2 regions of the Lachnospira rogosae (ex Hitch et al. 2025) genome follow, and region 2 is predicted to be linked to the other one. Evidence: predicted binding sites of a transcription regulator. Region 2 holds the regulator's gene; the other holds the start of a gene.
What was found. The regulator HrcA, encoded in region 2, represses chaperone genes, less so after heat shock. The targets are predictions, from matches to a motif close to TGTTAGCACTCNNNNNNNNNGAGTGCTAACA.
Positions count from the first base shown of each region.

Region 1 (3,440 bases), on a different contig from region 2:
AAAGAATAAGCATACCGATTACAGGAAATATGATGAGCTTAAGAGCACAAAGATAGTACATACGCAGACTCTTGAGGCTGCTTACAATATTGCTCTGTGCAAGATTAGCACCAGCTATAAGCATAGCAAGTGGCGTATTCATATTGGCTATGTATTGAATCGGATTATCTATAACAGCAGGTATTTTTATGCCGGTAACAAAGCATATAACACCAGCGAATATGGCTATAATGGTTGGTGTGCAAAGATTCCTGCATATAGTTTTGAAGTCACCTGCTCCACCCATGACTATAACGCCATGTGTCCATAATAACAGATTGAATACAGTAAGGTAAGCTGTCATATAGAAAACACCTTCCTGGCCAATGACGCCATTGATAAGAGGTAGTCCTATAAAACCACTGTTTGAATATATAAGGGCAATTTTCTCAACAGGAATTTTGTTTTTTTGCAGATTATAAGCAGAACTTATACTTATACCGTTTCTGCTATATTCAGTATTTCTGATTAGTATATTTGTTAATATTATAATAACTGTAAATGTTGTTAAAGCTGCAATGAGTGTAAGACCAAGCCCCCACATAAGATGTCCATCAAAGTCCATCTGGTAAGATTGGAATATCATAAGAGGTGAAACCAGCATAAGAAGAATGTTTGACAGCCTTGGAACAGTCTTATCATCAATCAGACCAGTTTTATATAGAACTATTCCGCAAAGCATTATAAAAAACATTTCAATTATTTTTTCAGCAACAACAATAGCCATACTGCCCTCCATTTTCACAATACTGATTCTGCTAAAATTAAATATAATAGTGCGTAGCACGGAACAATCCGTAAGCGTTAAAGCCGTGGATTTTTGACATCGGCATCATTAAATCTAATGATACAATATAAATGATGAGAGTGTCAAAAGTAAATTTTGCTACTCGCTGATGTAACCGGATTGCTTCATTGCTATGCAATTCCCGCAGTCATCGAACACCTCAAACTCCCATAAAATAGCGTGTTCACACCATTATATTCCGTTTTAGGTGTTCTGTGTGTACAATTTTTGAATTTAATAATCAAAGAGTTCGTTTTATCACTTCTGATAAATTGGAGAGATATACGAAAGTAGTTGAGTGGGATAATGGATATCTTGTTATGGCAAAATATAAAAATGCCAGTCTCTAAGTTCAACCTTAGGGACTGGCATTTCTTAATTATTCAATTACAACTCATATCTTGGCTAAGGACTACATTAGCAACAGCAGTCACAGATGCTAAGTGCACTATCAATTAGTCCAATTCACACATTTCTGTACGGATTATCCCTCAATAGCAATCCTCTTAGCACTTTCAATTTCCTCAGCAGCTTTCTTTGGTACAGAGAGTCTTAAAATACCACTTTCATATTTAGCCTTTATGTCGTCCTGAGTAATTGCATTACCAACGTAGAAGCTTCTGCTCATAGAGCCGGCATAACGTTCCTTTCTGATATACTTGCCTTCCTTGTCCTGCTCGTCCTTATCAAGACCCTTAGCGGCACTGATTGAAAGGTATCCATTATCAAGCTGTATATTGATTTCGTCTTTCTTAAAGCCAGGTAAATCAATATCAACTTCATAGCCGGAATCGGTTTCTCTGACATCAGTCTTCATTTCGTGGCTGGCGTGTTTACCATACAAAGCTTTTTCAACTTCAGGAAATCCGAAGTTCATCCAATCATCATTAAATAAATTCTCTCCAAAAATACTAGGCATTAACATAAGTCATCGCTCCTTTTTTAATAAACTATTTGTTCGGCTGAACCTTTCGTTCATTCAGATTGGATATATAAATAACCAATCCCCAGGATTACATATTCATCTGAACTATTACCTTGTTTCTTTGGAACATCTGGAATGGCGTTATCTTAATTACTATTTCTTAACTCCCTTTCCTTTGTTCTGGCTATGTTATATACCTAATCATTAGCACTGTCAATAGGTGAGTGCTAATAATTTATAAATAGTTTATAATTATTTCAATTCTTACTATTTTCAGAAGTGTTGAAAAGACTGTACAGGATAAGCCGGTCAGCAGGTAAATTGATTGACAAATACTGTTATAAAGTCTACAATAAATATAATATATTAGTACGTTAATTAATTTCTATTATGATTTGTCAAATTCGTGTGAAGTAATCTAAAGGAAATTGGATTGTGATTTCGATTTTACATTTATTATTAGATTCTAATCGGTATATTAAGAACGTAAATTTATACAAAAGGGGTATATTAATATGAACAAAAGAATAACAAGGAAATTGTGCATTGTTGGCTTGATATCTTCTATTGTCTTATCTGGATGTGGTAATGCAGGTATAATAGGTGGCAACAGAGAGGAGTTATCAGGTGGTACAGATAAAGTTGTCTCTTTAAAGGTGTGGACAGAAAAGGATGGTCTGGATGTCATGAACAAAATGCTAGACAGCTTTAAGGAACAATATAAAGATGAAGCAGAGTTTGATATAACGGTTGAAATCCAGGCAGATTCACAGGTTCGTGATGTTATGCTTACAGATGTACACAATGGTGCAGATGTGTTTTCATTTCCAGATGATCAGATTATATCATTAACGGCTGGCGGAGTTCTGACAGAGGTACCCAATGCAGATGAAATAGCAGCAGCTAATGTAAAGGAGTCAGTCGAAGCAGCGACTCTGAATGATACATTATACGGCTATCCTATGACAGCAGATAATGGATATTTTATGTATTATAATAAAGAATATTTTTCAGAAGACGATGTTAAGTCATTAGATAAAATGTTGTCAATTGCAGCAGCTAACAATAAAAAAGTTGCTATGGAGTTTGATTCAGGATGGTATCTTTATACATTTTTCGGAAATACAGGACTTAGTCTTTCTATTAAACCAGATGGTATAACTAATGAATGTAACTGGAATTCGCAGACAGGTGATATAACTGGAGCAGCTATAAAACAGGCTCTCAATAGTATAGCAGCTAATCCAGGGTTTGTAAGTATGCCTAACGGAGATATAGCTGAACACATTAAAAGTGGTGATGTTATAGCAGGAATAAGTGGTGTATGGGATGTTATGAATGTAAAGGAAGCCTGGGGAGAGAATTATGGTGCCTGTAAGCTGCCAACATATACAGTTGCGGGAAAGGAAGTTCAGATGTCTTCATTTACAGGCTATAAGATGATGGGAGTGAATTCTTATTCAAAGAATAAAGAATGGGCATGCAGGCTTGCTGACTGGCTGACTAATCAGCAGAATCAGGAACTTAGGTTTAAAGAGAAAAATCAGGGACCATCTAACAGTAAGGCAGCAGAATCAGAAGAAATCAAAAAAGTGGCTGCAATACAGGCAATCATTGCACAGTCCCAGTATGGAACATTACAAAGAGTAGGAAACAGCTACTGGGATGCCTGTAAGAAGTTTGCTAATA
Region 1 is NZ_JBBMER010000007.1:43,204-46,643, reverse strand. It holds gene WMO14_RS09765 (AEC family transporter) at 1-766, opposite strand, end outside; gene WMO14_RS12940 (DUF7724 family protein) at 1,042-1,176, shown strand; gene WMO14_RS09760 (Hsp20/alpha crystallin family protein) at 1,311-1,751, opposite strand; gene WMO14_RS09755 (extracellular solute-binding protein) at 2,267-3,440, shown strand, end outside.
Region 1: a site for HrcA is predicted at 1,954-1,984, ahead of WMO14_RS09760 (Hsp20/alpha crystallin family protein). Genes of this name have one in related genera too.

Region 2 (3,440 bases):
CATCTTCCACATGCATAACTGCATTATGAAATTCAGGATTAAACTCTGAACCAACTGCCTCGATTGGCTTAACCTGTAAGTCTTCAAGCATCTTAATTGTCTGCTTGTAAACCATATCCATACCTTTGGCAAATGGTGTTTGTAACTCTTCCTCTGTCACTGACTTAAAGCCGCGTTCAAAATTATCTACTATCGGAAGAAGTTTCTTTACTACATCCGAAGCTCCCATCTCGAACATTGCTGACTTTTCTTTGTCAGTACGCTTTCTGTAGTTGTCAAACTCAGCCATCTGACGCTTCAAACGATCTTGTAAATCCTCAATCACAGCGTCCTTCTGGTCCTTTTTATTATTTATATCAACTGTTTCCTCCGCTCCTTGCGCATCACTTGCGTTGTCAGATTTCTCTGCCTTCACATCTGCGTCAGACGAGCCCTGAGCTTCTACAGTATCAGCGTCTTTATCTGTATCTGATGTAACATCTGTATCATTAATATTAACATCTGCTTCATCAACATTATTAATGTTATTATCTTTCTTAGACACCTTATCTCCTCACCTTTCTATGATTTCTTGAATACATCATCCAACTGCGTCCTCATATTCTTCAAGGTTTCCACAACCTTTTCATAATCCATACGCTTTGGACCAATAATACCAATTGTACCCTTCATTCCATCCTGTAATTCATATGTTGCTGTTACAACGCTACAGTCTTTCATAGATTCAATCGGTGTTTCATTTCCTATATATACCTGAATACCATTGTTGGAACTACTATCCTGTTCATCAACACTATTGTCATCATCAACAACAAGATCTGACAGGCTCTGCTTTTCCTCCAAGGCATATATAAGCTCACTGGCTTTGGTTGAATCACTAAGTTCTGGATACTTGAATATGTTGGTTGCACCGCTTGTATATATCTTTAAATCATCTGCGCTGCTTATTGTATCAACAATCGCATCAAGAACTTCTTTGACAAGATTAATATGTTCTCCTGCCTGATTTTCCATCTTTGAAACAATGCTCAAATTCATCTGTTCAAGAGTAAGCCCTGTAAGTGTTGTATTAATAAGAATGTTAAGCTTTAACAAATTCTCCTGTGACAAATCCTCGCTTACTGTTATCACCTTATTCCTTATAAGATTGCCTTCCATAACTATTACGGCTAATATCTTATTGGCTTCAAGCTGTGATAACTGAACGAACTTAAGCTTATTGCCTGTTACCTTAGGTGTCGTTACCATAGTTGCATAATTAGTATCTTTGGCAAGAACCTTGGCAACATTCTGAAGAAGCTCTTCTACCTTTTCAACCTTCTCACCTAACATATCCTTCATTGAACTTAATTCCTGTTCTTTAACAGCAACCTCGTTCTCTCTGTTGGTTATGTTCTGTTCTTTCTCAGACATCATATCGTCTACATATAATCTGTAGCCTTTATCTGTAGGAATTCTTCCTGCTGATGTATGTGGCTGAACTATATACCCAAGCTCTTCCAGGTCTGCCATCTCATTCCTTATTGTCGCGGAACTAAGCTTCATGTCTGTGAACTTAGATATCGTTCTTGAACCAACTGGCTCGCCTGTTTCTAAGTAGTTCTTAATGATTGCTTTAAGTATCTTTACTTTACGCTCATCAAGCTGTTCATCAAGCCCCATGACATACCTCCTTTTCTTTGTTGTTAGCACTCAATAATCAGGAGTGCTAATATCAACATAATTAAGGTATCACTTTGCAAGGGTGATGTCAACAATTAATTTAATTTTTTGTATAAATAAATTATAAACTTTATTAAGTGTTTGGAGAAGGGGGTGGGGCTTCGGGCACCAGAAAGCTGATTGGGTATTTCTAAGACTTTCCTTTTGTTGTGGTTATGAGGGACGCAAACGCTCAGACGCAACGTCCTGTTGCGTATTCGCTCCATCGCACATCCGTGTGCGATAATTCTATCAGAATTTCCTATTACATAAAAAACTGCTGTGTAAATCTGGGGCTTTGCCTGATTTACACAGCAGTTTTATTGAGGTTAAAATTATTCTTAATAGAAATTACTTAGGATTAGATTATATTCCTAAGAATTTCTTTACTTCATTGGTCATCTCGCTTACTTCACATACTGTGTTGTGGAGGACTGGAGCTGTTCTGATTTCTTCGATAGCGTTAGGAACTTTTACTTTAGCAAGTTCGCTTAACTTATCTACAAGTTCAAAGTCACCCATTGAAGCATACTTAGGGTCGATTGCTTCCATTACGCTTCTTGTAAACTTGTATGGGCTTGCTGTTGAAGCTATAACTGTCTTAGTTTCGTCCTTAGTGTCTGCCTTGTACTTGTTATAAACTGTAGCAGCTACTGCTGTATGTGTATCTATAACATATCCACAAGTTTCATATAAATCCTTTATAGTAGCAGCATCTTCCGCCTCTGTAGCATAGTTGCCATAGAAATCTGAAAGCTGTGCTTTCATATCAGCAGTAATCTCATACTTACCTGTTTCTTTAAGTGAAGCCATAAGCTCGCTGTTCTTCTCAGCACTGTTGCCTGCTATTCTATAGATAAGTCTTTCAAGGTTGCTTGAGATAAGAATATCCATAGATGGTGATGTTGTAAGAACGAAATCTCTGTTTCTGTCATACTCACCCGTTGTAAAGAAATCGTATAACACCTTATTCTCATTAGAAGCACATATAAGCTTATTAATAGGAAGTCCCATATTCTTAGCATAAAATGCAGCAAGGATATTACCAAAGTTACCTGTAGGAACTACTGCATTAATCTTTTCACCTGCCTTGATTTCTCCGTTAGCAAGAAGTCTTGCATATGCATATACATAGTATACAATCTGTGGAACAAGACGTCCTATATTTATTGAGTTAGCTGATGAGAACTGGAAGCCGGCATTGTTCATAACCTTTTCAAGTTCCTTATCACCAAATATATTCTTAACACCTGTCTGTGCATCATCAAAGTTACCCTTAATTCCAATTACGTGAGTATTAGCACCCTTCTGTGTAACCATCTGCTTTTCCTGAATAGGGCTTACACCGTTCTTAGGATAGAATACAACAATTCTTGTTCCTGGAACATCTGCAAAACCTGCAAGAGCTGCTTTACCTGTATCTCCTGATGTTGCTGTAAGTATTACTATTTCATTTTTAACATCATTCTTCTTAGCTGATGTTGTAAGTAAGTGTGGTAATATAGATAAAGCCATATCCTTAAATGCAATAGTTGCACCATGGAATAATTCTAAGAAATATGCACCCTCTGCCTTAACTAATGGTGCAATCTCTTCAGTATCAAACTTAGAATCATAAGCTTTGTCAATACAGTTCTTTAACTCTTCTTCTGTAAAGTCATCAAGCATAAGCTTCATAACTTCATAAGCAACTTCCTTATAAGACATCTTTGAAAGTTCTTCTAAGCTCTTATCTAATG
Region 2 is NZ_JBBMER010000002.1:260,226-263,665, forward strand. It holds gene grpE (nucleotide exchange factor GrpE) at 1-544, opposite strand, end outside; gene hrcA (heat-inducible transcriptional repressor HrcA) at 562-1,662, opposite strand; gene thrC (threonine synthase) at 2,068-3,440, opposite strand, start outside.